One region of the Pseudomonas sp. 1L-E-NC-VB-C3 genome, then DNA from elsewhere that is predicted to be linked to it. Evidence: predicted binding sites of a transcription regulator. Region 1 holds the regulator's gene; each other region holds the start of a gene.
What was found. Region 1 encodes sigma-54, which starts transcription at its own class of promoters, with help from an activator protein. Its sites were predicted from a motif close to ANTGGCATNNANNTTGCTNT; they were not measured.
Positions count from the first base shown of each region.

Region 2: a site for sigma-54 is predicted at 5,580-5,599, ahead of flhA (flagellar biosynthesis protein FlhA). Genes of this name have one in related genera too.
Region 3: a site for sigma-54 is predicted at 1,887-1,906, ahead of AC0Z5Z_RS13365 (flagellar basal body rod protein FlgF). Genes of this name have one in related genera too.
Region 4: a site for sigma-54 is predicted at 4,648-4,667, ahead of flgB (flagellar basal body rod protein FlgB). Genes of this name have one in related genera too.

Region 1 is NZ_JBXAWD010000013.1:9,841-17,561, reverse strand. It holds gene AC0Z5Z_RS20685 (hypothetical protein) at 1-5, shown strand, start outside; gene AC0Z5Z_RS20680 (hypothetical protein) at 33-473, shown strand; gene AC0Z5Z_RS20675 (superoxide dismutase) at 475-1,086, shown strand; gene AC0Z5Z_RS20670 (ZIP family metal transporter) at 1,116-2,009, shown strand; gene AC0Z5Z_RS20665 (HPr family phosphocarrier protein) at 2,044-2,319, opposite strand; gene rapZ (RNase adapter RapZ) at 2,335-3,192, opposite strand; gene ptsN (PTS IIA-like nitrogen regulatory protein PtsN) at 3,195-3,659, opposite strand; gene hpf (ribosome hibernation-promoting factor, HPF/YfiA family) at 3,671-3,979, opposite strand; gene AC0Z5Z_RS20645 (RNA polymerase factor sigma-54) at 4,053-5,543, opposite strand; gene lptB (LPS export ABC transporter ATP-binding protein) at 5,710-6,435, opposite strand; gene lptA (lipopolysaccharide transport periplasmic protein LptA) at 6,435-6,980, opposite strand; gene lptC (LPS export ABC transporter periplasmic protein LptC) at 6,967-7,539, opposite strand; gene AC0Z5Z_RS20625 (KdsC family phosphatase) at 7,548-7,721, opposite strand, start outside.
Region 2 is NZ_JBXAWD010000007.1:166,289-174,009, forward strand. It holds gene fliR (flagellar biosynthetic protein FliR) at 1-280, shown strand, start outside; gene flhB (flagellar biosynthesis protein FlhB) at 284-1,423, shown strand; gene AC0Z5Z_RS13620 (Ig-like domain-containing protein) at 2,091-4,400, opposite strand; gene AC0Z5Z_RS13625 (DUF6124 family protein) at 4,677-5,036, opposite strand; gene flhA (flagellar biosynthesis protein FlhA) at 5,659-7,721, shown strand, end outside.
Region 3 is NZ_JBXAWD010000007.1:107,191-114,911, reverse strand. It holds gene flgH (flagellar basal body L-ring protein FlgH) at 1-209, opposite strand, end outside; gene flgG (flagellar basal-body rod protein FlgG) at 261-1,046, opposite strand; gene AC0Z5Z_RS13365 (flagellar basal body rod protein FlgF) at 1,092-1,832, opposite strand; gene AC0Z5Z_RS13360 (sigma-54-dependent phenylalanine hydroxylase transcriptional regulator PhhR) at 2,177-3,739, opposite strand; gene phhA (phenylalanine 4-monooxygenase) at 4,133-4,924, shown strand; gene AC0Z5Z_RS13350 (4a-hydroxytetrahydrobiopterin dehydratase) at 5,040-5,396, shown strand; gene AC0Z5Z_RS13345 (amino acid aminotransferase) at 5,396-6,589, shown strand; gene AC0Z5Z_RS13340 (hypothetical protein) at 6,923-7,054, shown strand; gene AC0Z5Z_RS13335 (hypothetical protein) at 7,125-7,307, shown strand; gene AC0Z5Z_RS13330 (MFS transporter) at 7,420-7,721, shown strand, end outside.
Region 4 is NZ_JBXAWD010000017.1:50,259-57,979, forward strand. It holds gene AC0Z5Z_RS23350 (ribonucleoside-diphosphate reductase subunit alpha) at 1-610, shown strand, start outside; gene flgE (flagellar hook protein FlgE) at 1,640-2,974, opposite strand; gene flgD (flagellar hook assembly protein FlgD) at 3,006-3,734, opposite strand; gene flgC (flagellar basal body rod protein FlgC) at 3,750-4,193, opposite strand; gene flgB (flagellar basal body rod protein FlgB) at 4,197-4,607, opposite strand; gene cheR (protein-glutamate O-methyltransferase CheR) at 4,967-5,794, opposite strand; gene AC0Z5Z_RS23380 (chemotaxis protein CheV) at 5,841-6,773, opposite strand; gene flgA (flagellar basal body P-ring formation chaperone FlgA) at 6,856-7,617, shown strand.

The sequences.
Region 1 (7,721 bases):
TGTAAACCCCGCAACCGCTTTGGAGGCTCACCATGGAGCACTGGAAACGCACGATCGAACGGGCCAATCGCTGCTTCATGCTGGGCGAACTGATCGACGCCCGAGAGGCTTACCTGCAAGCCCTGGCCCTGGCGCAAGTGTTGTTCGAACGCTGGGCGGATGCCGACGAAGCGGTGGCGGCCTGCGTCGTCTCACATCACAACCTGGCTGACCTGCATCTGCGCCTGAACCAACCGGAGGAGAGCGCCGAATATCTCTGTGCCATCCATCAACGTTTGTTGCAGACCATGCAGGACGAGCGCTTGCGTCCGGCCCTGCGTGAGGCGGCGCTGCGCCAGAGCAGCAAGACCTATGTCGAACTGTTGAATTTCATCAGCGAGCACGGCGAATACCCACGCACCCAGCGCCTGCTGCATCCGGACACCGGCAATGCCCGCCGCGCCTCAACTTCTCATCAGTATGGAGTCCATTGAAATGGCTTTTACCTTGCCTGCCTTGCCTTACGCCTACGATGCCCTCGAGCCGCACATCGATGCGCAGACCATGGAAATCCATTACACCAAGCATCACCAGACCTACATCAACAACCTCAACGCCGCCGTGGAAGGCACCGAGTTCGCCGAGTGGCCGGTGGAAAAACTCGTCGCCAGCGTGCAGCAACTGCCGGAAAAACTTCGCGCGGCGGTGATCAATCAGGGCGGCGGCCACGCCAACCATTCGCTGTTCTGGGAAGTGATGGTGCCCAACGGTGGCGGCAAGCCCGACGGCGCGCTGGCCAAGGCTATCGACGAGCAACTGGGCGGACTCGACAGTTTCAAGGAAGCGTTCACCAAAGCCGCGCTGACCCGTTTTGGCAGCGGCTGGGCGTGGCTGAGCGTGACACCGGATAAAAAACTGGTCGTGGAAAGCAGCGGCAACCAGGACAGCCCGTTGATGAACGGCAACACCCCGATCCTTGGCCTCGATGTCTGGGAGCACGCTTACTACCTGCGTTACCAGAACCGTCGCCCGGAATACATCAACGCGTTCTACAACGTGATCAACTGGCCGGAAGTTGCTGCGCGCTATCAGGCCGCACTGGTTTAAGCCTTCAATAAAAACAATCAGGGCTGACTATGGGCACGGAAACACTGGCGATTGGCAGTGGGCGCATGTTTCGTTACGCGGTGGGTTCGCTGTTGCTGTTGGCGGGTATGACTTTACTGGTCGCCCACGCTTTGCAATGGCTGAATCTGGAACCGAGGCTGTTACGTGCCTTGCAGGGCGGTGCCATCTGCGCCTTGGGCACGGCACTTGGCGCGGTGCCGGTGCTGGTGATCCGGCGCATGCCGCAGGCACTCAGCGACACCTTGCTGGGATTTGGTGCGGGAGTGATGCTGGCGGCGACGGCGTTTTCGCTGATCGTGCCGGGCATAGCTGCAGCTGAGAGCCTTGGCCTGACGCCGTGGGCCGCCAGTGGCCTGATCTGCTTCGGCATCCTGCTCGGTGCGTTCGGTCTGTATCTGGTGGATCGGCGCATTTGCGGTGCCTCGCCGGAGATGCTCGTCGGCACGTTGGAGCATCCGGTGATTCCACCGCGAATCTGGCTGTTCGTGTTCGCCATCATCGCGCACAACATTCCGGAAGGCATGGCGGTTGGCGTATCTGCCGGAGGCGGGATGGCGGACGCCGACAGTCTGGCGATGGGCATTGCGTTGCAGGATGTGCCGGAAGGACTGGTGATTGCTCTGGTGCTCGCCGGGGCGGGAATGTCGCGGGTCAGAGCGTTTCTGATCGGCGCGGCGTCGGGGCTGGTCGAACCGGTATTTGCGCTGCTGTGTGCGTGGCTCGTGAGTCTGGCTCAGGTGCTGCTGCCGCTGGGGCTGGCACTGGCGGCGGGGGCGATGTTGCTGGTGGTGACCCACGAAGTGATCCCGGAATCGCGCCGTCATGGGTATGACAAGCTGGCGAGTCTGGGCCTTCTGATCGGGTTTTGTCTGATGATGGTGATGGATACGGCGTTGGGGTGAATGGAGGCGAGGAACAGTGTCCCCGCCTCAAGGATTATTCACCTTCGTCGAAATACCTTTCGATCAGATCGACCAATGCGTCCATGGCTTCCTGAGCCTGTTCGCCTTCGGTGCTTAAATGGATCTTGGTGCCTTTACCCGCCGCGAGCATCATCATAGCCATGATGCTCTTGCCGTCGACAGTCGTTTCAGGTGTGCGTCCCACTCGGATCGTGCAGTCTGGATACTGACCCGCCACGCCGACAAATTTGGCCGATGCCCGGGCATGCAGGCCCAGCTTATTGATGATTTCGATTTCACGAGCAGGCATCGCGGTGTAAATCCTTTAGGTGAGGTCGCGGTGGCGAACCTGGACGTTCTTCAGGGTTTTCTGCAGGGCCTGACCCAGTCGTTCGGTCAGGTAGACGGAGCGGTGATGCCCGCCGGTGCAGCCAATGGCAATGGTGACGTAGGCGCGGTTGCTGGCGGCGAAGCGTGGTAGCCACTTGTTCAGGTAGGCGTAGATGTCCTGATACATTTCTTCGACATCCGGCTGCTGCGCCAGGTACTCGGCCACCGGTGCATCAAGGCCCGATTGCGCACGCAGTTCCGGTTTCCAGTACGGATTGGGCAGGCAGCGCACGTCGAACACCAGGTCGGCGTCGACCGGCATGCCGCGCTTGAAGCCGAACGACTCGACCAGAAACGCCGTACCGGGCTCCGGTTGATTCAACAGGCGCAACTTGATGGTGTCGCGCAGTTGATACAGATTCAGACTGGTGGTGTTGATCTTCAGGTCGGCCAGATCGGCGATCGGACCGAGCAGGGCGGTTTCGTCGTGAATCGCCTCGGCCAGTGAGCGATTGGCGTTGCTCAGCGGGTGACGACGACGGGTCTCGGAAAAACGCTTGAGCAGGGTTTCTTCATCGGCGTCCAGGTACAGCACATCGCACTTGATATGCTTGGCACGCACGTCTTCGAGCAACTCAGGGAAACGTGACAGATGGCTGGGCAGGTTGCGCGCATCGATCGACACGGCGACCAGCGGCTGCGCCAGTTCTGTGTGAATCAGCGCTCGCTCGGCCAGTTCCGGCAGCAAACCGGCCGGCAGATTGTCGATGCAGTAGTAGCCGTTGTCCTCAAGGACATTCAGGGCGGTACTTTTACCCGAGCCCGAACGGCCACTGACAATGATCAAACGCATGATTAGTGCCCGTTCTGCTCGTCCAGTACAACCTGGTACAAGGCTTCATTGCTCGGAGCGCTGCGCAATTTGTCGCGCACTTCCTTGCGGTCGAGCATGCTGGCGATCTGGCGCAACAACTCCAGATGCGCGTCGGTTGCGGCTTCCGGGACCAGCAGTACGAACAACAGGTCCACCGGAGCGCCGTCGATGGCGTCGAAATCGATCGGGGCTTCGAGGTGCAGCAGGGCGCTCACTGGCCCCGCGCAGCCCTTGAGGCGGCAGTGGGGAATGGCGATGCCGTTGCCAAAACCGGTGGAGCCGAGTTTTTCACGGGCGATCAGCGCCTCGAAGACATCCTGCATCGCCAGATCCGGCACTTCGCGGTGGATCAGGTTGGCAATCTGTTCGAGGGCTTTTTTCTTGCTGCCGCCCGGCGCGTTCACTTGGGAACGGCCGGGGGTCAGGATGGTTTCAAGTCGGATCATGGATAGGGGTGTTAACGACCGGTCGCGCCCTGGAGGAGGCTCTGGGTCTTTTCCTTATGCTTTTTGAGTTGGCGATCCAGCTTGTCGGTAAGTGAGTCGATCGCAGCGTACATGTCGGTATCTTCTGCGTTTGCGACCACTTCACTGCCGGGAATATGCAAGGTGGCTTCGATCTTCTGTTTCAGCTTTTCGACGCACATCGTGACCTGCACGTTGGTGATCTTGTCGAAATGTCGCTCCAGTCGCTGGAGTTTTTCCTCGATGTAGGAACGCAGAGGTTGGGTCACTTCCAGTTGGTGTCCACTGATGTTGACTTGCATACAGCTTCTCCTTCGTTGCCAGTGCATAAAGCGGCAGGCCGAAAAGCCTGCCACTGGAACGCTGTAACGTGGCTTACATCAACCGCTTGCGTTCGCTCGAAGGCGCGATTCCGAGGGATTCGCGGTACTTGGCGACGGTGCGGCGAGCCACCTGAATGCCTTGTGCCTCCAGTAAACCAGCGATCTTGCTGTCACTCAACGGCTTTTTCTGATTTTCCGCAGCGACCAGTTTCTTGATGATCGCGCGGATCGCCGTGGACGAGCATTCGCCGCCTTCGGAGGTGCTGACGTGGCTGGAGAAAAAGTATTTCAGCTCATAAATACCGCGCGGGGTATGCATGAATTTTTGTGTGGTCACCCGGGAAATCGTCGATTCGTGCATGCCGACCGCTTCGGCGATGTCATGCAATACCAACGGCTTCATTGCTTCGTCGCCGTATTCGAGGAAGCCGCGCTGATGTTCGACGATCTGCGTGGCCACTTTCATCAGGGTTTCGTTGCGGCTCTGCAGGCTCTTGATGAACCAGCGCGCTTCCTGCAACTGGTTGCGCATGAAAGTGTTGTCGGCGCTGGTGTCGGCGCGCTTCACAAAACCGGCGTACTGGGCGTTGACGCGCAGGCGAGGCACCGATTCCTGGTTCAGCTCGACCAGCCAGCGCTCGTTGTCCTTGCGCACGATCACGTCGGGAATCACGTATTCGGCTTCGGTCGACTCGATCTGTGAGCCGGGACGCGGATTGAGGCTCTGCACCAGTTCGATGACCTGGCGCAGCTCGTCTTCCTTGAGCTTCATGCGCCGCATCAACTGGCTGTAATCGCGGCTGCCGAGCAGGTCGATGTAATCGGCGACAAGCCGCTTGGCCTCGGTCAGCCACGGCGTCTTCGCGGGCAGCTGGCGCAATTGCAGCAGCAGGCATTCGCTGAGGTTGCGGGCGCCGATACCAGCGGGCTCGAATTGCTGGATGCGATGCAGGACGGCTTCGATTTCGTCGAGCTCGATGTCCAGTTCCGGATCGAACGCTTCAAGAATTTCTTCGAGTGTTTCGTCCAGATAGCCCTGATTGTTGATGCAGTCGATCAGGGTGACAGCGATCAGGCGATCGGTGTCGGACATCGGCGCCAGGTTCAGTTGCCAGAGCAGATGGCTTTGCAGGCTCTCGCCGGCGGACGTGCGGGTGGTGAAATCCCACTCATCGTCATCGCTGCTGGGCAGGCTGCTGGCGCTGGTCTGGTAAACGTCTTCCCAGGCGGTATCCACTGGCAGTTCATTGGGGATGCGCTCGTTCCAATCGCCATCCTCGAGGTTATCCACCGTCGGGGCGGTTTCCTGGTAGGAGGGTTCCTGGATTTCGGCGGGCTTCTGTTCGGCGTTGTCGGCCAGCGGATCGGCGTTGTCGAAGTCGTCGCCTTCTTCCTGGCGCTCGAGCATCGGATTGGATTCCAGAGCCTCCTGGATCTCCTGTTGCAGGTCCAGGGTCGACAATTGGAGCAGGCGGATGGCCTGTTGCAGCTGCGGTGTCATCGTCAGCTGCTGGCCCATTCTCAAGACTAGCGATGGTTTCATGGCAGGGGCTTAACACCTTATTCGCCGGCGCTTTGCGCCATCCACTACAGGGCGCCGAAGCGCCAAACTTAAGCAAATTATATGCCTGAAACTGAAGTGTTTGCCTAGAGCGCTGTAACAATTAAAGCGGATAAATGCGCCTTGAATCGATACAGCGCTGTCGCGCTTACAGGCGGAACTCGTGACCCAGATACACTTCCTTGACCAGATCGTTGGCCAGGATGGTCTCGGCATCGCCTTCAGCGATCAGTTGACCGTCGTTGACGATGTAAGCGGTTTCGCAAATGTCCAGCGTCTCACGCACGTTGTGGTCGGTGATCAGCACACCGATGCCCTTGGCCTTGAGGTGATGGATGATCTGCTTGATGTCGCCGACCGAGATCGGGTCAACGCCGGCGAACGGTTCGTCGAGCAGTATGAATTTCGGTGCCGTCGCCAGGGCGCGAGCGATTTCCACCCGGCGGCGTTCACCACCGGACAGGCTCATGCCGAGGTTGTCGCGGATGTGGCTGATGTGGAATTCCTGCAGCAGGCTTTCCAGCTCCTTGCGACGACCGGCCTTGTCCAGCTCCGGGCGGGTCTCGAGGATCGCCATGATGTTGTCGGCGACCGACAGTTTACGGAAGATCGACGCTTCTTGCGGCAGATAGCCGATACCGGCCTTGGCGCGGCCGTGCATCGGCTGGTGGCTGACGTCCAGATCATCGATCAGCACACGGCCCTGATCAGCCTGCACCAAGCCGACGATCATGTAGAAGCACGTCGTCTTGCCGGCGCCGTTCGGGCCGAGCAAGCCGACGATCTGCCCGCTGTCGATCGACAGGCTGACGTCACGCACGACCTGGCGGCTTTTATAGGCCTTGGCCAGGTGCTGAGCTTTCAGAGTTGCCATTACTGGGATTTCTCTTCGGTTTTCTTCTTCGGCTGGATCACCATGTCGATGCGCGGACGCGATTCGGTGACCTTGCTGCCTGTGGCGCGACCGGCGCTGGCCAGCTTCTTCACGGTGTCGTAGACGATTTTTTCGCCCTGGGTGACGTTGTTATCCTTGTCGATAACCTTGGCCTTGTCGATCAGCACCACCCGGTTCTGCTGGGCGTGGTATTGAATCGTCACGCCGTAGCCCTTGACCGGGTTGGCGTCGCCCTGGGTCTGCAACTGCTCGAAGTAAGCCAGGTTGCCTACCGAGGTCACCACGTCGATGTCGCCATTGGGCGCGCGCGTCATGGTCACGGTGTTGCCTTTAACGATCATCGAGCCCTGGGTAATGATCACGTCACCTTTATAGGTGGCGATGCCATTCTTGTCGTCCAGTTGGGCGTCGTCGGCCTGAATGCGGATAGGCTGCTGCTGATCGTTCGGCAGGGACCAGGCGCTCGCGCTTCCCAGTGCTGCGCCCAGACTGAGCAAAATAGGGAGGGTTTTAACGAGCCTCATACTGTCCTCTTACGTTCGATTGCAGGTGTATCCTGCTGTCCTTCAGGTACGCTTTCATTCCGACGCCAGTCGATACGCCGCCAGCGCCCTCGATTCTAACGGGTTGCGCGGTCTGCGCATATTCTTGCTGCGGGAACACGGTCATGCGGGTGCTGGTGATCAGGGTGCCGCGCTGTTTCTCATCGGTGCGCTGTACGCGGACCGAATCGATCAATTCAACTTCGGTGCCGCCCGAATTCACTTCGCCGCGCTCGCTGGTCACGTGCCACGGGAAGTCGGTGCCGCGGTACATGTTCAAATCAGGCTTGGTTACCAGAGTGACATCGGTGGCCTTGACGTGCTCGGCCTTGTCGGAGGTCATCTCGTACTGCACCTTGCCGTCGGGCAGGTACTGAATGGTGTGCGTGTTGGTCGCGTACCAGTCGATCGGATTCTCGGCGGCCGAGACCGGCGGCTTGTCGAGGAAGCGCTCCGGGCTGATGTTCCAGTAGCCCACCGCAGCGAAAATCGCCGCGATGCAGCCGAACAGCAGGAAATTGCGAAACTTTTTGCTAAACATGGTCAGGCTCACAGGTACGCGGCGTTGGCCGCTTCGAGGCGGCCCTGGGCGCGCAGGATCAATTCGCAGAATTCGCGGGCGGCACCTTCGCCGCCACGGGCGCGGGTAACGCCGTGGGCGTGTTCGCGGACGAAATCGGCAGCGTTGGCCACCGCCATGCCCAGCCCTACACGGCGGATCAC
Region 2 (7,721 bases), on a different contig from region 1:
TGCGCATTACTGGGAACTGGCCGGCAAACTCGGCTGGGTCCTCGGCGCCGCATTGCTGCTGGTGTTGCCGGCCGTCACCGCACTGTTGGTGGTCAACATCGCCTTCGGCGTGATGACCCGCGCCGCGCCGCAACTGAACATCTTCTCGATCGGTTTTCCGCTGACCCTGGTGCTCGGCCTGTTCATCGTCTGGGTGGGCCTGGCGGACATTCTCAACCAGTATCAACCGCTGGCCAGCGAGGCCTTGCAGTTGCTACGCGAACTGGCACGGGCGCGCTGAGTCATGGCAGAGAGCGAAAGCGGTCAGGACAAAACGGAAGACCCCACGGAGAAGCGCAAAAAGGACTCTCGTGAGAAGGGTGAAATCGCCCGTTCCAAAGAGCTCAACACCCTGGCCGTGATGATGGCCGGCGCCTCTGCGCTGCTGATTTTCGGCGGCATGCTTGCGCAAGAAATGATGGACGTGATGCGCCTGAACTTCACCCTGTCCCGCGAAGTGGTCATGGATCAGGGCGCCATGGGCCGATTTTTGCTGGAGTCGGGCCTGATCGCGTTGCTGGCGATTCAGCCGGTGATGATCACCCTGTTGCTCGCCGCCATCATCGGGCCAATCTCCCTGGGTGGCTGGCTGTTCGCGGCAAGTTCGCTGGCACCCAAATTCAGCCGGATGAACCCGGCCGCCGGCCTCAAACGGATGTTCTCGTTCAAGGCTGTGGTTGAACTGCTCAAGGCATTGGCGAAGTTTCTGATTACCTTGGGCGTGGCGCTGTTGGTATTGTCCGCCGACGTCGACGACTTGCTGCGCATCGCCCACGAACCACTGGACATGGCGATCATCCACAGCGTCTTGCTGGTGGGCTGGAGCACGCTGTGGCTGGCCTGCGGTCTGATCATCATCGCCGCCGTCGACGTGCCGGTGCAGATCTGGGAGAGCATGAAGAAGCTCAAGATGACCAAGCAGGAAGTGCGCGACGAACACAAGGACCAGGAAGGCCGCCCCGAGGTCAAACAACGCATTCGCCAGACCCAGCGCGAAATGTCCCAGCGACGGATGATGGCGGCGATTCCCGAAGCCGACGTGGTCATCACCAACCCGACCCACTACGCGGTCGCGCTCAAGTACGACTCGGAGAAGGGCGGCGCGCCGGTGCTGCTGGCCAAGGGCAGCGACTTCATCGCCCTGAAAATCCGCGAAATCGCAGTGGCCAACAACGTCATGCTGCTCGAGTCGCCTGCGCTGGCGCGCTCGATCTATTACTCAACTGAGCTTGAGCAGGAAATTCCCGGTGGACTGTATCTGGCGGTGGCGCAGGTATTAGCCTACGTCTACCAGATCCGCCAACACCAGGCGGGCAAGGGCAAACGGCCGGACCCGCTCAAGGATGATCTGCCGATTCCACCGGACTTGCGGCGGGATTCCTGACGTTGCTGCGCAGCCTTTTGTCTGAGATTCCCCTTTACTGTCAACTCTGACAGGTGCAGTCGCCGTGATTTTGCAGTTTGATGCAAGATGCAGCTGCGTACTGGCGCGGTCAGGCGAGCGAGTGCAAGGGAGCACGACGATGAAAGGTATTTTCAGCAGCTACGATGAAAAAACCGGCAAAGGCACCATCACGCCGAAGCCGACGGGACGATGCCTTTCCTTTGCCGAAGCCACGAATTTTTTCTGACTGCCAAAGAGTACCGATTCAGCGTTCCATTGGCTGAGGCCTTGCAGGCGAAGATCAAAGTGGGCGGCGAAGTCGAGTTCGAATTGCCCAGGACCAAAAATGGGAAAGTGAAAATCCTTCGGTATTGACCGGCAGTTTGCCCTCATCGCCAAACACCTGAAAAGAAAACCGCCGTCCCGATGATGCGCAACGGCGGTTTTTTTGGGCGATTATTGCCTGTCAGTAGCCTTCGCGAGCAAACTTGATTCCACTTGTAATGCGATCAACCGTCGAAAGTGAGCCTGCTCGCTAAGGGGTCATCCCGGTCAGGAAAACAACCAAGTTCAAGCCCCGCTGTTCTAGATCACTGGTTAAATAAATCCGTTCCCTTTACTCCTGTCCCCTTTTCTCTCAATTCTGATGAGGCGAAGCGTCGACTCACTACCGCAAACACAAGACAGTGTGTCCAGGGCTAGAATGATAAGCATGCTCTCTCCACCCGTGTCCTTCGTTGTACAACCCCCAATACAAACTAACGTCTGAGCGAATTCCATAGGCAGCGGGCTGAGTCACAAAAAATTTAGTTCGGAACAAAACCAGGTCTGACGTTTTTACAGCACGGCCATTCGCATTGACCCACTGATCAATCTTTGAATCAGCTATAAGTGATGGTGAGACAATGCATTGTTCGACGTTGCTTACAGAAACAGAAATTGAGGCATGTTGGCCTGAGCTATCTCTTACATTGATGGTGGTGCTGCCATTACCTTCACTCCAGATTAACCCGACGTCATTGACGTTTGCGATTTTTGGATTATCCGATTGATAAGTAATTTGACCCACTCCTCCTGACGCTTGACGATTTGCTGAGGCTCCAGACGGATGAACACCCGTAAGGCGCCATCTATCGATGTACTGACCACTGGTATTCACGATTGACACTGTCCTGCCTGACAACTCTAAAGGTGAATCATCTATGATGAGTTTTGCACGTACCTTGAGGCCTACATTTAGACTAGGGAACAGAGTAGCGTCGTTTTTGTCCCCGTTGGTGCTGAATCCAACACTAATGTCCACGCGAAGAGATCCATCAACAAGGCGGTCTAGTTCCGAACGCAAAAGCGTTCTGCTCAATTTACCTGGCATTTCAATTTCAATTCCATTAGCCAACGAAATTTCGTAGTCCGATCCATCATCTTTTTTTCCTACGCAAAGCAGCCAGAACTTTTGTCCCTTTGCCATGGCTGTCCAGGTATCGACTGTCACAGTCGCATCGCCATCAAAAGTCGATAAATCAAGTACTTTTCCTTCGTCCGGCCCAATTGCTTGGAGAATTACGGGTGTCGGCAAACGCGGGTCTCCATCAGCGATTGTCATGACATCAAACCTGACTGTTGGTGATTCTCCAGCCGGAACTCCGGTACGAATCAAATCCCACCGCAACTCAATCGCCTTGCCATGCCAAGCCGCCAGAAACGCAGCGCTCAATGAAATCTCTGCAATCCCACCAACAAAATCCACCACCGGAAACGGCGGCGCACCGGCCGGCGCGTTCACCTGGACGAATTGAGCTTTATCGTCTTTCTCTGCTGCGAAGCCTGTTATCTGAAGCTTCACTCCATCCGGATTAGCCAAAACGTCAATCGGCACTGTGGGCGGGTTCAAGGTCGGGGGTGGCAGGTCAAGTTGCAGGCCAATGACGGTATACACCTGATCCGGAAACCGCGTGGCGCTAGCGAAGTCATTGCTCTTGTCCTCCGATACCCAGAATTCCAGTTTCAACAGCGATCCTTCTTTCAATTCTTTCAGAAAAGCTATGAGCAGCGGTTTATCCCAGAACCCCTGACTGACCCAGGTCGCATTCACCTTGTGGGTGTCACCATTCCAGAATTGCAGGACGTGCGCCGAGCCGTCGGGTTTCTGGCCGGTGAGCTTCAGCCACACCTGCTGACCGACCTGGATCCCCGTCCAGTTGCGTGCTCGTAGCGTGGCGTCCTGGCCCCTCAGTGCGGCCACGTCGAGCATGCCGTCCACGGCCTCAGCGATTATCGGCGAGTTGTACACCTTCTGATTGGCGGTGATAGTGATCGGGGTCGTCGCCGACTCATTGTTGTTGGTCAATTGATCGCGCACCCTGGCGAAGACCGAATGGGTGCCGTCGCCAATCAACTGCAATTCGGCAGCCGTCAGGGTATGGGTGATCGGGCTTGTGGGGTTGGGAAATGTGATGCTCCAGGTGCCTATGGTGAGCGTGACCGTGTCGTGAGACCGTGGGTAACCGACGGTGATCGTGATGACTGCCGTCTGCCCCGGTGCGACGCTGGGTGGATGGCTGACGGTGACGGTAGGCGCCGGGTTGTTGTAGAGCAGCTTGAGTGTGGGTGAGTCAGCGTCGTTACCGCTGGCTCGGGTCACTCTGTAGTGGACATCGTTGACACCGTTTGTGAACCAGCTCGCCGGCACGCGCAAAAGAATGCGTTCCTGCTCCTCACCGGGATAGATGGTTTTGCTGATGCCGGTGCTGACTCCGTTGACAAAAATAGTCACGACGTCATAAGCCGCCATGACCCAGTTCCGCAAGCCGGTTATGGGGTCGATGACAAGTTCTACCCCAGATGGAGTGAATGCCGAGAGAGGAAGGCCACCATCGGCAGTACCTGGAGGCAGCACCGGTGTTATCCATTGCGGGGGGTACACGGGATACAAGGCCAGGGCAGCGTTGGCTTCGGTTGAATGGACTTGAACGCTCATTCTGTTCTCCAGGAACAATGGCAGGCAAGGTTCATCACAACGCAGAACGAGGCGCCCGTCACCTGTCAGATCTGACAGGTGGGGACGGTTTTCCGACCAATGGTATCGCTGAAGGGGTGGGCGCTCCTGCGCCGCCGAGAGGCCTAGCTCGCGCAAGCTGCACTCGACAGGATCTTCAGCCGCTGCAAGATTTGCATCCAAGAAGATCAAAATGTGGGAGCGCGCTTGCTCGCCAAAAGGCCGGCTCTCTCACTCGAATCACTCAGCCGAACCGCATCATCCAGGCAACTCCAGATTATCCAGCACCCGATTTACCGCCAGTTCCCCGAGCATGATCAGTTGCGCAATCCCCATCAGCGTTCGGCGCTGCGATGGTTTGACCAGCCCGGCGAATTCCTGGGCGATGGTTTTGGCCGAGGCGAGGGTTTCGCAGGCGTTGGCCAGGAGGTCTTCGTTTTTGGTGTCGGCGGTGACGGCGTACATGGCGCGGGGGCTGAAGGGTGGTGGGGTCGAGCCGGGTGGGCAGAGGTAGTGGTCGAGGGCGCGATCGGCGGCTTCGTGGAGTTTTTTTGAATCGAGGGATTCGTAGGGGGAGGTGGGGTCGGATTCGGGCGGGTTGGGTGTTGGTTTGATCATGGTGAAGCTCCTTTGAAATGGAGCCGCGACAACCTGTCGCTAAACAGGGAGGGTGGCGGCTGTACGCGGGTTAGCGAACCGGTCAAAGGCACCCGGCAGACCCGAAGGTCTCCCGCATACAGCCACCATGACGAAATCGCGAAAATACAGATCCGCAACGAAGCCTGGAACGCTGATGCACCTTTGACTTGAGTTCGAGTCGCTAAACCCGATCGCTGATTCGTCAGCGACCGGACCACGATAGAACTCGACCCCAAAGCGCACAAGCCGGCGGATTCTGGCTTGGCTGTAGGCAATGGCGCAAGGATTTGTAGCCTTGAGACCGTGTCTGCAGGTGTCTTTTAAACAGCTTCGTTTAAATCGACAAAATGCGCCGCATTCGATGGCCTCTTCGCGAGCAGGCTCGCTCCCACAGGGGCCGTATTCCAAATGTCCGATTGGGAATGCATGTCAAACTGTGGGAGCGAGCCTGCTCGCGAAGGGGCCAGCCCAATCAGCCGATAAATCCCAAGTAAAACCGCTCTATTTCATTCCCCGGCAAAAGTTGGAAAGCTTCTTGCAATAGCCGCCCTGCGCCCGTTCGGGGCGTCAAAAGTTTGCTTTAAAGGAACGGGGAAAACCGGTGGATCGCACTCAGTTATTCAATACAGCACGCACCAACGTTGCCGACCTCAGTCGAGGCAATCTGGGCGTGCCGTTGTTGCTGCTGGTCATGCTGGCGATGATGATGTTGCCGGTACCGCCGTTCCTGCTCGACGTCTTCTTTACCTTCAACATTGCCCTGTCCATCGTCGTCCTGCTGGTCTGCGTGTACGCGCTGCGGCCGCTGGATTTCGCCGTGTTTCCGACGATCCTGCTGGTGGCGACGTTGCTGCGACTGGCGCTGAACGTGGCCTCGACGCGAGTGGTCATGCTCCACGGTCAGGACGGCCACGCCGCTGCCGGTAAGGTGATTCAGGCCTTCGGTGAGGTGGTGATTGGCGGTAACTACGTGGTCGGTATCGTGGTCTTCGCGATCCTCATGATCATCAACTTCGTCGTGGTGACCAAGGGTGCCGGGCGGATTTCCGAGGTGAGCGCGCGCTTCACCCTCGATGCGATGCCCGGCAAACAAATGGCGATCGACGCCGACCTCAACGCCGGCCTGATCGACCAGAATCAAGCCAAGTCGCGCCGTCAGGAAGTCGCCCAGGAGGCGGAGTTCTACGGTTCGATGGACGGTGCCAGCAAGTTTGTCCGTGGTGACGCGATCGCCGGCCTGCTGATTCTGTTCATCAACCTCATCGGCGGCATGGCCGTGGGTATCTTCCAGCATGGCATGAGCTTCGGCGACGCGGGCAAGGTTTACGCCTTGCTGACCATCGGTGACGGTTTAGTGGCGCAATTGCCATCACTGTTGTTATCTACAGCAGCGGCGATCATGGTGACCCGTGCTTCCGGCTCGGAAGACATGGGCAAGCAGATCAACCGCCAGATGTTCGCCTCGCCGAAAGCGCTGGCCGTGGCCGCTGGTTTGATGGCGGTGATGGGTCTGGTGCCGGGCATGCCGCACTTCTCCTTCCTGAGCATGGCCGCGCTGGCTGCGGGCGGCGCGTACCTGTTCTGGAAAAAGCAGAACGTTGCCAAGGTTGTCGCGCTGGAAGAGGTCAAGCGTCAGCAGGAACTGCTGCCGTCGCCAGCCCGCGCCATGGAAACCAAAGAGCTGGGCTGGGACGACGTGACGCCGATCGACATGATCGGCCTGGAAGTCGGCTATCGCCTGATTCCGCTGGTGGACCGCAATCAGGGTGGGCAATTGCTCGCGCGGATCAAGGGTGTGCGCAAGAAGCTCTCGCAGGATCTGGGCTTCCTGATGCCGACCGTGCACATCCGCGACAACCTCGATCTGGCGCCGAGCGCTTATCGCTTGACGCTGATGGGCGTGATTCTCGCTGAGGCCGAGATCTACCCGGACCGCGAACTGGCGATCAACCCCGGCCAGGTGTATGGCTCGCTCAACGGGATCAACGCCAAAGATCCGGCTTTCGGCCTGGAAGCGGTGTGGATCGAAATCAGCCAGCGTGCGCAGGCGCAATCGCTCGGCTACACCGTGGTCGACGCCAGCACCGTGGTCGCCACCCACTTGAACCAGATTCTGTACAAGCACTCCAGTGAGCTGATCGGCCACGAGGAAGTGCAGCAACTCATGCAATTGCTGGCCAAGAGCTCGCCGAAACTGGCTGAAGAGCTGGTGCCGGGCGTGGTTTCGCTGTCGCAGTTGCTCAAGGTTCTGCAAGCGCTCCTCGCCGAGCACGTGCCGGTGCGCGACATCCGCAGCATCGCCGAGGCGATCGCGAACAACGCCGCGAAGAGTCAAGATACCGCCGCGCTGGTCGCCGCTGTGCGGGTCGGCGTATCGCGCGCCATCGTCCAAAGCATTGTAGGCACTGAGTCCGAGCTGCCTGTAATCACATTGGAACCAAGGTTGGAACAGATATTGCTCAATAGTCTGCAGAAGGCAGGACAAGGCTCGGAAGAGGGCGTTCTGCTGGAGCCGAGCATGGCCGAGAAGCTGCAACGTTCGTTGATCGAAGCGGCCCAGCGGCAGGAAATGCAAGGCCAACCGGTGATCCTGCTGGTAGCAGGCCCGATTCGCGCGATGCTCTCGCGCTTCGGTCGCCTCGCAGTGCCAGGGCTGCATGTACT
Region 3 (7,721 bases), on a different contig from region 1:
ATGTCACCGACCCGGAACGCCTTGCGGTCGCTGTACAGGTTCTGCTCGAAGCCGGCCTGATAGATCGAGCCGTTATTGGCAGCCGCCGGCAACGGTGTGCGCGGCAACACCGGGGCGTAGTAAGGGTCATTGGGCTTGGGCGTCGGGGCGACGCAGCCCGCGAGCGAGACGACCCCACTCAATGCCAGAACAGATACAAAGCGCTTCATGACCCTACCTCACGGTGTTGCTGGCGACCTCAGGCCGCCCCAAAGACTGGATTACAGATTCTGCGTTACGAACGAGAGCATCTGGTCGGCGGTGGAGATCACCTTGGAGTTCATCTCGTAGGCGCGTTGAGTGGTGATCATGTTGACCATCTCTTCAACGGTGCTGACGTTCGAGGTTTCCAGGGTGTTCTGCAGCGTGGTACCGAAACCGTTCAGGCCCGGGGTGCCGATCTGCGGCGCGCCGGAAGCAGCGGTTTCCAGGAACAGGTTGTTGCCCACTGCTTGCAGACCGGCCGGGTTGATGAAGTCGGCGGTCTGCAGGTTGCCGATCACTTGCGAGGCCGGGTTGCCGGCGATGGTGATCGACACGGTGCCGTCACGGCCGACAGTGAAGGTCTGCGCATCGTTCGGGATGATGATCGCCGGTTCCAGCGCGAAACCGCTGGCGTTGACGATCTGGCCATTGGAGTCGAGGTGGAAAGTACCGTCACGGGTGTAGGACGTGGTGCCGTCCGGCTGCAGGATCTGGAAGAAACCGCGACCGTCGATGGCCATGTCCAGCGGCTGCTCGGTGGTTTGCAGGCTGCCGGCGGTGAAGTTTTTCTGGGTACCGACAATGCGCACACCGGTACCCACTTGCAGACCCGACGGCAGTTCGCTGTCCTGGGTCGACTGGGCGCCTGGCTGACGCTTGATCTGATAGAGCAAGTCCTGGAACTCGGCACGGTCACGCTTGAAACCCGTGGTCGAAACGTTCGCCAGGTTGTTGGAAATGGTGGTCAGGTTGGTGTCCTGGGCGGACAGACCGGTTTTGGCAACCCATAGAGCCGGAAGCATTCGATTCTCCTCGTGCGCCTGTTTTACGGCGCGACGTTCTGATAATTAGCTGATCTGCAAGACCCGAGCCATGGCCTGGTCGTCGTCTTTGGCGGTGTTCATCATCTTGACGTGCAACTCGAACTGCTTGGCCAGGGCCAGCACCGAAGTCATTTCTTCCACGGCATTGACGTTGCTCGACTCAAGGAAACCCGAGACCAGTTTGACGTTGGCGTCGGCTTGCGCCGGCTGGCCGTCTTTGGTGTAAATCGAACCGTCGAGGCCTTTGTTCATGTTCTTGATGTCCGGGTTGACCAGCTTGATCCGGTCGACTTCGGCCATGACGCGGGGGCCTTCGCCCATTGCGCGAATGCTGATGGTGCCGTCTTCACCGACTTCGACCTGCTGCTCGGGCGGCACAGCGATCGGGCCGCCATTACCGATCACCGGCATGCCGTTGCCGGCGCGCAGTACGCCGAGGGCGTCGATGTTGAGGCTGCCGGTACGCACGTAGCTTTCACCACCGCTGGGGTTTTGTACGGCGATGAAACCGTTGCCGGATACCGCGACGTCGAGTTCACGACCGGTCTGCACCAGCGAGCCCGGCGTGAAGTCGGTGGCAGGACGTTCGCTCATGGCAAACGCGCGCGCCGGAAAGCTGTCACCGAACACCGGCATCGAACGCGCCTGCTCGAGGTCGCGCTGGAAGCCGTTGGTGGAAATGTTCGCCAGGTTGTTGGCATGCGCCCGCTGCGCCAGTGCGTTCTGGCTGGCGCCGGTCATTGCCACATAAAGGTACTTGTCCACAGTGTTTCCTCTGCATGCCGGACGTTTGCCGCCCACCGCTGTACTGCTCAGCCATAAGCAATTTGCAGACCAACTTTTTATTGGCGGGGGAAGGCCCGGTAAACAGGGGACTTGAGGGGATCGGAGGGGGAATCTGAAATGGGTCGAAGACGAAAAACCGGCGGTGTCATGCCGGTTAGTGGCAATCCTGAGTTCGGCGGGGGATGGAGATCCTGTGGCGAGGGGATTTATCCCCGTTCGGCTGCGCAGCAGTCGCCAAGCCTGCAAATGAGGTCGCCGGGAAGAAAAAGCGGGGCGGCTTCGCCGCCCATCGGGGATAAATCCCCTCGCCACAAAGGCTCTATTTAGCTTTCGGAGGTTTTGCCAACCTCATACTCACGCAGCTTGTTGGCAATGGTGGTGTGCGAAACACCGAGCCGCTTGCCCAACTGCCGACTGCTTGGATGCTCGGAATACAAGCGTTCCAGCACCGCTTTTTCGAAACGCCCGACGATCTCGTCCAGACTGCCGTCGAGGGAAAAATCGCCAAGCGGCTGACGCACGCCGTAATCCGGCAGGCGAATATGTTCGGCCTTGACCGTGCCGCCGTCGCACAGGGAAACCGCCTGGAACAGCACGTTCTCCAGTTGCCGCACATTGCCCGGCCAGTGGTAATGGCTGAGGCGATCCATCGCCGCCGGGGCCAGTTTCGGCAGCGGACAACCGATCTGCCGACTGGCCTGGTCGAGAAAGTGTTCAACCAGCGGCGTCAGACCGTCGAGGCACTCGCGCAGCGGCGGGATGTGCAGCGACAGCACGTTCAAGCGGTGATAGAGATCCTGGCGAAACTCGCCGCGCGCGCACAATTCGGACAAGTCCACCTGCGTCGCGCAGATCACCCGCACGTCCAGATACACCTCTTCATCACTGCCGACGCGACGGAAGCAACCGTCCTGAAGAAAGCGCAGCAATTTGACCTGCAAACGCGGGCTCATCTCGCCGACGCCATCGAGAAACAGCGTGCCGCCAGCGGTCAATTCGAGCAGGCCAAGCTTGCCTTCGGCCCGCGCACCTTCGAAGGCGCCGGGGCCGTAGCCGAACAACTCGGTCTCGGCCATCGACTCCGGCAACCCGGCGCAGTTGAGCGCCATCAACGGTGACTGTCCGCGCGGGCTGGCGAGGTGGCAGGCGCGCGCCAGCAATTCCTTGCCAGTGCCGGTTTCGCCTTCTATTAATAGCGGCGCATCCAGCGGCGCCATGCGCCGCGCTTCGCGGACCACAGCGGCCATGACTTTCGAGCTTTGAAAGATGCTGTCGAACCCGCGCAGCTCTTGCTTGCGCACATTGTAGATTCGCTCGCCGACCCGATCGGCGCGGTGCAGCGTCAATACGGCGCCGGCCATGGCCTCGCTGTCGTCGTGTTCCGATTGCAGCGGCGCGATGTCAGCGAGAAAGATGTCGCCCTTGACCTTGACCCGCATGCCGTTGATTCGCGATTTGTTGGCGCGCACCAATTCCGGCAAATCGAAATCCTCGGCGTAGCGCGACAGCGGAATCCCCGGCACCTCATCGACGCGCACCCCGAGCAACTGCGCCGCCGCGCGATTGGCCGCAACGATCGAACCGCCCATGTCGATCGACAGCACCGGAAACTCCAGCGCGCCGAGCAACGCATTCAGTTCCATGTGCCGGCGCTCGCTGGGCATCAGCCCGACGCGCTTGACCCCGAACACCCCGCCGATTGCCTCGAACTTGGGGCGCAACGCCTGAAACTGGATGTTGATCAGGTTCGGGCAGTGCAGGTAGATCGCATTGCCATGCTCACCACCCACCTCGCCGCGAGCGACGTTGATCCCGTACGCCACCAGCAGATTGAGAATGTCGCGCAGGATGCCGATGCGGTTCTGGCAGTGGACTTTGATGCGCATAGAAAAAGGCCCGACAGGTTTGAGAGGTAAACACATGTCCTTGTGGGAGCGAGCCTGCTCGCGAAGGCGCCAGCACATCCAGTATCGATGTGTCAGACAGACCGCTTTCGCGAGCAGGCTCGCTCCCACAGGGTTCTGTGGCGCGCCCGGGGCAGATGTTTCTGTCGAGGCACGCAGATAGTTGTCAAGATTATGTGACAGCCCCGACCCTTTTCAAACCCGCCAATCACCGTAAATGCGCATTACCCGACAAAGCGTAACGATAACTTTACGAAATACGCAGAATTTTCCTACGCACACACCGGTCAACATGCTGCACGCCCTGTCACTCTCGGGTATTCCTTTAGCCATCGCTGGACATAACAAAAACGAATTTCCTAGCAGGAGAGCAGCATGAAGCAGACGCAATACGTGGCTCGCGAGCCCGATGCGCAAGGTTTTATCGACTACCCCGCCGAAGAACATGCGGTGTGGAACACGCTGATCACTCGCCAGTTGAAGGTGATTGAAGGTCGCGCGTGCCAGGAATATCTGGACGGTATCGAAAAACTCGGTCTGCCCCACGACCGCATCCCGCAACTGGCCGAGATCAACAAAGTCCTCGGCGAGACCACCGGCTGGCAGGTTGCCCGGGTGCCGGCGCTGATTCCCTTCCAGACGTTTTTCGAGTTGCTTGCCAGCAAGCAATTCCCCGTCGCCACCTTCATACGTACCCGCGAAGAACTCGACTATCTGCAAGAGCCCGACATCTTTCACGAGATCTTCGGCCACTGCCCGCTACTGACCAACCCCTACTTCGCTGAATTCACCCACACCTACGGCAAGCTCGGCCTGCAGGCGACCAAGGAAGAGCGCGTGTATCTGGCCCGGTTGTACTGGATGACCATCGAATTCGGCCTGGTCGACACCCCGCACGGCAAGCGCATCTACGGTGGCGGAATTCTGTCCTCGCCGAAAGAAACCGTTTACTGCCTGTCGGACGAGCCTGAGCATCAGTTCTTCGATCCACTGGAAGCCATGCGCACGCCGTATCGCATCGACATTCTGCAACCGTTGTACTTCGTCCTGCCCAATCTCAAGCGCCTGTTCGATGTGGCCCATGAAGACATCATGGCCATGGTCCGTCAGGGCATGCAGCTGGGCTTGCACGCGCCGAAATTTCCGCCGAAACCCAAAGCCGCCTGAACCGCGACTTTTGCTGACAATTGCGTCTGTCCGTCGCCGCCACTTTGCTTTAGCGTGACGGCATTGGCGGCACACGCGCTTTAATAAAAAACACACTCGTTTTCAGGAATACACCATGTCGACTTTGAACCAAGCCCACTGCGAAGCCTGCCGCGCCGATGCGCCACAAGTCAGCGACGAAGAGCTGCCGATCCTGATCAAGCAGATCCCTGACTGGAACATCGAAGTACGCGACGGCATCATGCAGTTGGAGAAAGTTTTCCTGTTCAAGAACTTCAAACACGCGCTGGCGTTCACCAACGCCGTCGGCGAGATCTCCGAGGCCGAAGGTCACCACCCGGGCCTGCTGACCGAGTGGGGCAAAGTCACCGTGACCTGGTGGAGCCACTCGATCAAAGGCCTGCACCGCAACGACTTCATCATGGCCGCGCGCACTGACGAAGTAGCGAAGACCGCAGAAGGACGCAAGTGATGCACTTCGACGCCATCGGCCGGGTTCCCGGCGACCCGATTCTCGGTTTGATGGAGGCCTATGCGCAGGATGCCAATCCGCGCAAGTTCGACCTCGGCGTTGGCGTCTACAAGGATGCCCAGGGCCTGACGCCGATTCCCGAAGCGGTGAAAATCGCCGAAGCGCGACTGGTCGAAAGCCAGGACACCAAAACCTACATCGGTGGCCACGGCAACCCGTTGTTCGGCAAGGTCATCAATGAGCTGGTGCTCGGTGCCGACTCACAACTGATCACCGAACAACGCGCCGGCGCCACCCAGACCCCGGGCGGCACCGGCGCCCTGCGTCTGGCTGCCGACTTCATCGCGCAATGCCTGCCGGGCAAAGGCGTGTGGTTGAGCAACCCGACCTGGCCGATTCACGAAACCATTTTCGCCGCCGCCAAGGTCAAGGTCAGCCACTACCCCTATGTGGGCAGTGACAATCGCCTCGACGTCGAAGCGATGCTCGCCGTGCTCAAGGAAGTGCCGAAGGGCGACGTGGTGCTGCTGCATGCGTGCTGCCACAACCCGACCGGTTTCGACCTGAGCCATGACGACTGGAAGCGCGTGCTTGAAGTGGTGCGCAGCCGCGATCTGCTGCCGCTGATCGACTTTGCTTATCAGGGTTTTGGCGATGGCCTGGAGCAGGACGCGTGGTCGACCCGGTTGTTCGCGGCGCAAGTGCCGGAGCTGCTGATCACCAGTTCCTGCTCGAAGAACTTCGGCCTGTATCGCGACCGTACCGGTGCGCTGATCGTCTGCGCGACCAGCGCCGACAAGCTCATCGACATCCGCAGCCAACTGGCCAATATCGCCCGCAACCTGTGGTCGACGCCGCCGGATCACGGCGCGGCGGTGGTCGCGACCATCCTCGCCGATCCAGAGCTGAAAGCGCGCTGGGCCGATGAAGTGGAAGCGATGCGTCTGCGGATCGCCCAGCTGCGCAGCGGTCTGGTCGAAGCGCTGGAACCCCACGGTTTGCGCGAGCGTTTCGCGCACATCGGTGTGCAACGCGGGATGTTCTCCTACACGGGCCTGTCGCCGGAACAGGTGAAAACCCTGCGCGAGCGGCACAGCGTGTACATGGTCAGCTCCGGCCGCGCGAACGTCGCCGGCATTGACGCCACCCGCCTCGCAATGCTCGCTGACGCGATCGCTGACGCCTGCAAATAGTTTTTGCAGTACACAACCCGGTCGGAGCGGGCCCTTGTGGCGAGGGGATTTATCCCCGCCCGGCTGCGCAGCAGTCGTACACTGTTGCTCGCGGAGTGTCAGACATTCCGCGTATGCAGGGTCTGGGGCCGCTTCGCAGCCCATCGGGGATAAATCCCCTCACCACAGGGCCCGTTCCCACATTTAGTTTTCGGTTGATCTCGCGCCCTGCGGCCATCTGTCGCATTAATTTGAATTAAAAGTCTGATTGTCATTTTTCCTGCTGTATCCTGCGCAGGCTTTGTAAAGCGCGGAGCACCTGATCTATCAACAGACTTAGCGAGGAGCGCACCCATGCACGAGATTCCCAATCTCCCCTTCCCAAGCCTGCACGTACCTGAGCAGACGACCCCGCAACACGCCGGTGCTGAAAAGCCCGAGCCGCAAGAAGCCGCTGACAGCCGCAAAGCCGACAGCGAAGAGTAAGACCCGCCGTACAGACCGTGTGGAAAGCGCTAACATGCGCTTTCCACACTGCCTGAAACCCGAGCCCGCCATGACCGACGAATTCTCCGAAAGCCAAGCTGCCGTGCTGATCGGCGCCACCGAGAAGATGATCGAGATCTGGAATCGCCTCTCGCCCGAGAAGCAAGCTGCCCTGCTCGAACGTTTCGGCAGCGAAGAAAACGCCCTCGCCGCCCTCGTCACCACGCAACTGGTCGCCCCGGCGAAATCCTGAAAGCGCCGCCCGGCAAATAGTTTTACTTTTCCCCGCCCCTGAACGGTTCACGCCGGTATCATGAGCAGCCTATCTAATCTGCTGCTCCCGTGGATCGTTACCCATGTCGTCTATATCCGAGCCCCAGCGTCCGCTGGCGGTTACGCTGCAAGTAGTCTCCATCGTCCTCTTCACCTTTATCGGTTACCTGAACATCGGCATCCCGCTCGCCGTGTTGCCGGGCTATGTCCACAGTGACCTTGGTTTCGGCGCCGTGATCGCCGGGCTGGTGATCAGCGTGCAATACCTTGCCACCCTGCTCAGCCGCCCGTATGCCGGCAAGATCATCGACAACCAGGGCAGTAAACGCGCAGTGATGATTGGCCTCGCTGGTTGCGGCTTGAGCGGTGTGTTCATGCTGATTTCCGCGTGGAC
Region 4 (7,721 bases), on a different contig from region 1:
CCGTAACTCGAACATCATGGCCATCGCACCGACCGCGACCATCGCCAACATCACTGGCGTTTCGCAGTCGATCGAACCGACCTACCAGAACCTGTACGTGAAATCGAACCTGTCGGGCGAATTCACCGTGATCAACCCGTACCTGGTTCGCGACCTGAAGGCTCGCGGTCTGTGGGACTCGGTGATGATCAACGACCTGAAGTACTACGACGGTTCGGTGCAGCAGATCGAGCGCATTCCGCAAGAACTCAAAGAGCTCTATGCGACCGCGTTCGAAGTGGACACCAAGTGGATCGTTGACGCCGCCAGCCGTCGTCAGAAGTGGATCGACCAGGCCCAGTCGCTGAACCTGTACATCGCCGGCGCATCGGGCAAGAAGCTCGACGTGACCTACCGCATGGCCTGGTACCGCGGTCTGAAAACCACTTACTACCTCCGTGCCCTGGCCGCGACCAGCACCGAGAAGTCGACCATCAACACCGGCAAGCTGAACGCTGTTTCCAGCGGCGGCAACCACGGCGACGATTCGGTTCTGGCCGCTCCGGCAGGTCCGGCGCCAGTGCCAAAGGCCTGCGCGATCGACGAGCCGGATTGCGAAGCTTGCCAATAAGCTGAGCTGAGATCAGGCGTTGCGAGACGCCTGGGATCTCGAGACAAAAGAAAACCCCCGACAGACTTCTGGTTTGTCGGGGGTTTTGTTTTTTGGCGGCCTTGGCGGCCTCTGGGCCGACCAGGCTCTTGGGGTTTTGGGTGAATATCCGTTGCTGCGGTAACGGCTTCTTATGGTTTCGCTCTTACAGCGAGTCACCTTTTTCAGACGCCAAAAAGGTAACCCAAAAGGCTTTGCCCCGGCGTACGGCCCGCTCGCTGGGGCTCGGGGTACCTTCGTTACGGGACCGATCCGGGCGCAGCGGCTCCGGTTGGCTTCGCTGCACCTACACTCGCTGTGTACGACTGCGTCGTACGGTCGCTGCGCTCCCACCCCCGGATCGATCCCGTAACGAAGCCTGCCGAAGGGGCAAAAGATCAAAAGCCGGATCAAAAGCCAGAGCAAAAGCAAAAGCAAAAGCAAAAGCAAAAGCCAGATCAAAAGATCGCAGCCTTCGGCAGCTCCTACAGTTGGATTGGGTACCACTTCAAGAACAGGTCGGCTGACATGCCGCCTTCGCGAGCAAGCTCGCTCCCACAAAAAGGCAAAAGCAGCGCAGCTGCCCGCGGCGAAGCCGCCCCACTCAACAATGAGCGCAAGCTCGAGTGCTCTTGATCTTGATCCACCGGCGACGTCGGAAGGCTGAGCGGAGGGATTGATCCGGGCGTGGGAGCGCAGCGACCGTCTGGCGCAGCCAGACACAGCGGAAGGAGGTGCAGCGAAGCAAACCGGAGCCGCTGCGACCGGATCGATCCCGCAGCGAAGGAACCCGAGCCTGCGAGGGCGGAACGCAGGAGCTAGCGTTTTTTGCTTACTTTTTTAGGCGCTTGTAAAAAAGTAAGTCGCCGTCAGGCGAAACCGCCAGCAGCCGCTACCGAAGCAACGGATATTCACCCAAAACCCAACAGCCTGGTCGGCCCAAAGGCCGCCACGACCAAAAAAAAAGCCCCTCAAAACCGAGGGGCCCAAAAAACCAGTCAGAAACCCGAATCAGGTCATCTGAATAATGGTCTGCATAATCGTGCTCTGAGTCGAAATAGTCTTGGCGTTCGCCTGATAGTTGCTCTGACCCTTGATCAGATCAACCAGCTCATTGGTCAGGTTAACGTTCGACTCTTCCAGCGAGTTGGACACCACCTCACCCAACGTACCGGTCTTCGGCGCGTCATAGCCCGGAATACCCGAAGCGAAAGTCTCTTTCCAGCTGGTGCCACCGACAGCCTGCAAGCCCTGTTCGTTGGTGAAGCTGGCCAGTGCAACCTGACCAATCGCCTTGCTCTGGTTGTTGCTGAAGTTGGCAAACAGCGTACCGGTGCCGTCGATGGTCAGGTTGGTGATCTGGCCAGTGGCGTAACCATCCTGAGTCGGGATCGTACGCGAGGTATCAGCGTTGTACTGAGTGGTGTTGGCCATCGAGATGGTCACGCCATTCGGGTTCGCTGCCGCGCCGTTAGGCGTAAACACGCCATTGGTCACAGTGCCCGGCACCCAGCCGGTCATCTTCAGATCGCTGCTGATGATCGGGTTGGCCGGATCCGCCGGGTTAGGCGTGCTCACCTGAACCAGCTTGCCGGAGCTGTCGAACGACAATGTCGAAGCAACCGGCGCAGTGGTCACAGGGTTGCTGCCGGTAGCGTCCGGGTTACGGCCATCGACCAGGGTGTAAACCTTCCAGGTGTTCCCGCCAGTCTTGACCATGTACTGGTCCATGACGTGGGCGTTGCCCTGGGTGTCATAGATCGGTGTGCTGAAGGACTTGGTGTAAGTCTCAGGCTTCGACGGATCAAACTTGACGGCGCTGGCGCCGGTATCAACGATCACTGGCGAAGACGAATTGAGGTTGATGCTCGAGGTCACCGCAGAAGACGACTTCGGCGCCAGGTTCGAAGTGTCGATCTTCAGATCGGTCAACACGCCGTTGATGATCTTGCCGTTGGCATCCACACCGTAACCCTGCAGACGCGAGGTGTAGTCGGTGTTGGTGATGTAACCGGCGTTGTCGACCTTGAACGTACCGGCACGGGTGTACGAGATCGAGCCGTTGTTGCTCATGGTGAAGAAGCCGGAACCGTTGATGCCCATGTCCAGCACGTTGCCAGTGTTGTTGATGTCACCCTGGGTGAACTGCTGGGAAACGTTGGCCAGGCGCACGCCGTTGCCGATCACTTTGCTGCCGCTGCCCAGACGAGTCGACGAATAGACGTCTTCGAATTCTGCGCGCGAGGATTTGAAACCGGCGGTGGCGACGTTGGCGATGTTGTTGCCGGTGACGTCGAGTTGTTTGTTGGCGGCATAGAGACCGCTAAGGCCGATGTTAAAAGACATGTTCCACTCCTTCGTGCCGGGTTAGTCGGCTCTATATACCAATGGTTTGTACTTTGGACAGGGCAACGGTGCCCTTGCCGGCCAGGTTGAGCATCAGCTCGCCACCGGTCTGGCTGATCGTCACGCTGTTGACGGTCGCCGGCAGGTAGGTCGCCAGGTCGGTCGCGGTGCCGTTGATCGGTGCGTTGGCCTTGAACGTGTAAGTGCCGACCGGAACCACGGTGCCGGCGGTGTCCTTGCCGTCCCAAGTGAAACTGGCATCGCCGGCAGCGCGGCTGCCTAGGTCGATGGTGCGCACGGTCTTGCCGTCCTTGTCGGTGATGGTCACGGTGCCGCCGGCAATCGACGAAGGCACGGTGACCGAACCGGTCAGGCCTTTGCTCGGGTCATCGAGCTGGGCGGTGTTGGTCTGCACGATCACGTTGCGACCGACCAGCGACGACGCTTGCAGCGCCTGCGACGAGTTGTAGTTGCCGGCAAGGCCACTGACAGTGGAGTTCAGCGTGGTGATGCCTTCAAGGCTGCTGAACTGCGCCAACTGCGCGACGAAGGCGCTGTTGTCCTGCGGGTCGAGCGGGTTCTGGTTTTTCAGCTGGGTGACCAGCAATTGCAGGAAAGCATCCTTGCCCAGCGCCTGGCCGCCGGTGGCACTGTTGGTCGCCGAAGCGATGCCGCCCGACGTCGTGCTGCTGGCCTTCTTCGACGAGTTGGCCAGGATGTCGTTCATGCTCAGGCTGCTGGTGGTATCCGTAACGCTCATGGCAGTCGCCCCTTATTACTGACCGAGGGTCAGTACCTTCTGCATCATGGTTTTGGCGGTGTTCATCATTTCCGCGTTGGTCTGGAACGAGCGGCTCGCGGAAATCATGTCAGCCATTTCTTCCACCACGTTGACGTTCGGGTAGTAGACGTAGCCCTTGGCGTCGGCAGCCGGATGGTTCGGCTCGTAGCGCGCTTCGAGGTTGCTCTGGTCTTCGACAACGCCAAGCACCTGCACGCCCTGCCCGGCCGCGTCCTGGTTCTGGAAGAGCGAATTGCTGCCGCCGGCCTGGCCGCCCTGGAACATGGTGGCGAACACCGGATGACGGGCGCGGTAGGTCTGGTCGATGCTCGACGAAACGGTTTCGGCGTTGGCGATGTTCGACGCCACGGTGTTCAGACGCGTGGTCTGCGCGCTCATGCCGCTGCCGGCAATGTTGAAAACGCTGGACAGGGACATGGATTATTCTCCGCGCAGGGCTGACACCAGCCCTTTGAATTTGCTGTTGAGCAAGGTGAAGCTGGCCTGGAAGCCGACGGCGTTTTCCGCGTAGTTCGACTGTTCCAGTTGAGCGTCGACGGTGTTCTGGTCGATCGAAGGCTGCATCGGCGTGCGATACATCAGCGACTCGTCGCCATTGCCCAGCCCTTCAGCCTCGATGTGCCGGCTGTTGGTCATGTTCAGGGCAAAGTGGCCGCCGGTCTTGGTCTTCTCGGTGTGTGCTTCGAGCACTTTGGAGAAATCCAGATCCCGCGCTTTGTAGTTCGGGGTGTCGGCGTTGGCGATGTTGTTGGCCAGCACTTCGGCACGCTGGGCGCGGAAGCCCAATGCCTTTTCGTGAATGCCCAGCGCTTTGTCGAAGCTGATGCTCATGTCGGGAACCTTCAGGTGACCGGTTTTTCGTACTTGAGCTTTAGCAAGCGCCGTGCCAAATGATCAAAGCCCCGTATTCCGGGGCTTTGTGCCGAACAGGCTAAGCGGCAATGCCAGAAAAGCGGCAACCGGTTACCGCCGGATGCCGCTTTTCTGCCGCTTGCCGTCGTTGCCAGGTCAGCGCAGATCCCTGTGGGAGCGAGCCTGCTCGCGAAGGCGGCGTGTCAGGCGCCAACTGTCTTATGGACAGACCGCTTTCGCGAGCAGGCTCGCTCCCACAGGGGATTCGTGGAAAATAATTCGGGCATAAAAAAAGGAGGCCTTTGCGGGCCTCCCGTTTTTGTATCAGCGCAAACCGCTTATTTCGCCTTGTAAATAATCCCCGGGCTGCACTGAACCATCTGGTAATGATCCGGCAATCCGTTCAGCGCTTCCGAAGCGCCAAGGAACAGATACCCGCCCGGCTTCAACGTGCTGTGAATGCGCAACAGGATGTCCTTCTTCACTTCGGCAGAGAAGTAGATCAGTACGTTGCGGCAGAACACGATGTCGAACTTGCCCAGCGCCGCGTAGCTGTCGAGCAGGTTGAACGAGCGGAATTCCACCCGGCTCTTGATCGGCGCCTTGACCACCCAGCGCCCCGACCCTTTCGGGTCGAAGTAGCGTTGCAGGCGTTCCGGCGACAGACCGCGACCGATCGCCAGGCTGTCGTACTCGCCGGTCTTGCAGTTGTTGAGCATCAGGCCCGACAGATCGGTGGCAACGATCTGCACACCCATCTTCAACTGACCCAGGTTGCTGCGCTCGAACTCGTCGATCGACATCGACAGCGAGTACGGTTCCTGTCCCGACGAGCAGGCCGCCGACCAGATCCGCAGACGCTGGTTGGGGCTGGCCTTGATCGCTTCCGGCAGTACCTTGTTCTTCAAGACTTCAAACGGATAGGTGTCGCGAAACCACAGGGTTTCGTTGGTCGTCATGGCATCGACCACCTGCTCGCGCAAACCGCTGCGCGGCTGGGTCTGGATGCGCTGTACCAGCTCACCCAGGGACTTGATGCCTTGCTGCTCCATCAGTTTGTTGAGACGGCTCGAGACCAGATACTGCTTGTTTTCACCGAGCAGAATGCCACAGGCTTTTTCCAGGAAGACCCGGAACTGTTCGAAATCCAAATTACCCGTAGACAATGATGCCGCCTCTTAAATCGTGTTGACCGCCAGGGGCAGAAGGCCCCTAGCTGATATCTGCTGCTTTGATCCGGTCGACTACCCGGGATGCGAGGTCATCAGGACGGAATTTGGCCAGAAAGTCATCAGCACCGACTTTCTTCACCATCGCCTGATTGAATACCCCCGACAACGAAGTATGCAGGATGATATGGAGCTTTTGCATGCGTGCGTCGCCGCGGATTTCCGCCGTCAGGGTGTACCCGTCCATCTCCGGCATCTCGATGTCGGAAATCATCATCAGGAACTCTTCTTCCGGCTTCTTGCCCTCGTCGACCAGCTTGCGCAGGTAATCCAGCGCCTGCTTGCCGTCGTTCAGCGCCACCACTTCGACACCGATGGTCTGCAGACAACGCGTGACCTGCTTGCGCGCCACCGACGAGTCATCGACCGTCAGCACCCGCAGCGACAATGCCTTGGTCTGCGTCTCGACATCGACCACGCCCACCGAAATCGCTTCCGGCGTCGGCGCCACTTCGGCCAGCACCTTCTCGACGTCGATGATTTCGACCAACTGGTTGTCGACCCGCGTCACAGCGGTCAGGTAGTGATCGCGACCGGTGCCCTTGGGTGGCGGATGGATCTCTTCCCAGTTCATGTTGACGATGCGCTCCACCGAGCGGACCAGGAAACCCTGGGTCTTGGTGTTGTACTCCGTGATGATCACGAACGGACTGTTCTTGTCTTTCAACGCACCGGAGCCCGTTGCCATTGCCAGATCCAGGATCGGAATGGTCGCTCCCCGTATATTCGCTACCCCGCACACGACAGGACTGGATTTGGGCATCAAGGTAAGGGACGGGCATTGCAACACTTCCCGTACCTTGAACACGTTGATCCCGTAGAGCTGCGGCCCGTCGAGACGGAACAACAGCAGCTCGAGGCGATTCTGCCCTACCAGTTGCGTGCGCTGGTTCACCGAATCCATTACACCAGCCATGCCCAGACTCCTACATCAACGCCAAGTGTTGTTGCGACGCACATTCATTGCTAAACGGCACGGCGCTTGCTTTTTAACTCGTATGAACGCTCAAACGACATTTTCCCGACGCCTGACATCTTCCCTTCGCAAAGGGCTTTGCGCGGTGTCCGCCGTTTGCTGCTTGCTTGCTGGCAGTCCTGCCCATGCAGATGCGGTTACCTTGCCTGATATGCTTATCGGCGTGACTCAGGGCTTTCTTGAATTCACCGTAGAAGACTATTTGGCTTCCAGTCAAACCGAAGGCCGCTACGAAATCGAAGTCAACCAGCTCGACCCGCGCATGCGCATGCCCATGTGCGACAAGGAATTGACAGCGACTCTGGAGAGCCCGGCACGCCCGCTGGGCCGCGTCACGGTGAAGGTTCGCTGCGAAGGCAGCTCGCCCTGGACGGTGTTCGTACCCGCTCAAGTCCGCCTGTTTCGCGAGATCGTGACGACCACTCGTCCGCTGAAACGCGCCGGCATTATCGAGCCGCAGGACGTGACCTTGCGCGAGCGCGACGTCAGCACGATCAACCAGGGTTTCCTGACCTCCGTCGACGAAGCGATCGGGCAGAAACTTACCCGACCAACGGTCGCCGATCAGGTCATCACCCTGGTGCATCTGGAACAGGCCGAAGTGGTCCGCAAGGGTGACCAGGTGGTGATCACTGCGCGCAGCGGCACCCTTGCCGTACGCATGCCGGGGGAAGCGCTCTCCAATGGCGGCATGAAAGAACAGATTCGAGTAAAAAACCTTAATTCTCAAAGAGTTATCAAGGCGCAGGTGATTGCGCCGGGACAGGTCGAAGTGGCCATGTAAAAGCCTCGTGGAGAAAACTGGCGCCGATCCCGTCGCTTCCCTAAACTGTGCCGCAGCAGGTCTCGCAACGGCGCATGCAAGCTTATGGTTGATTGGGCCTAAAG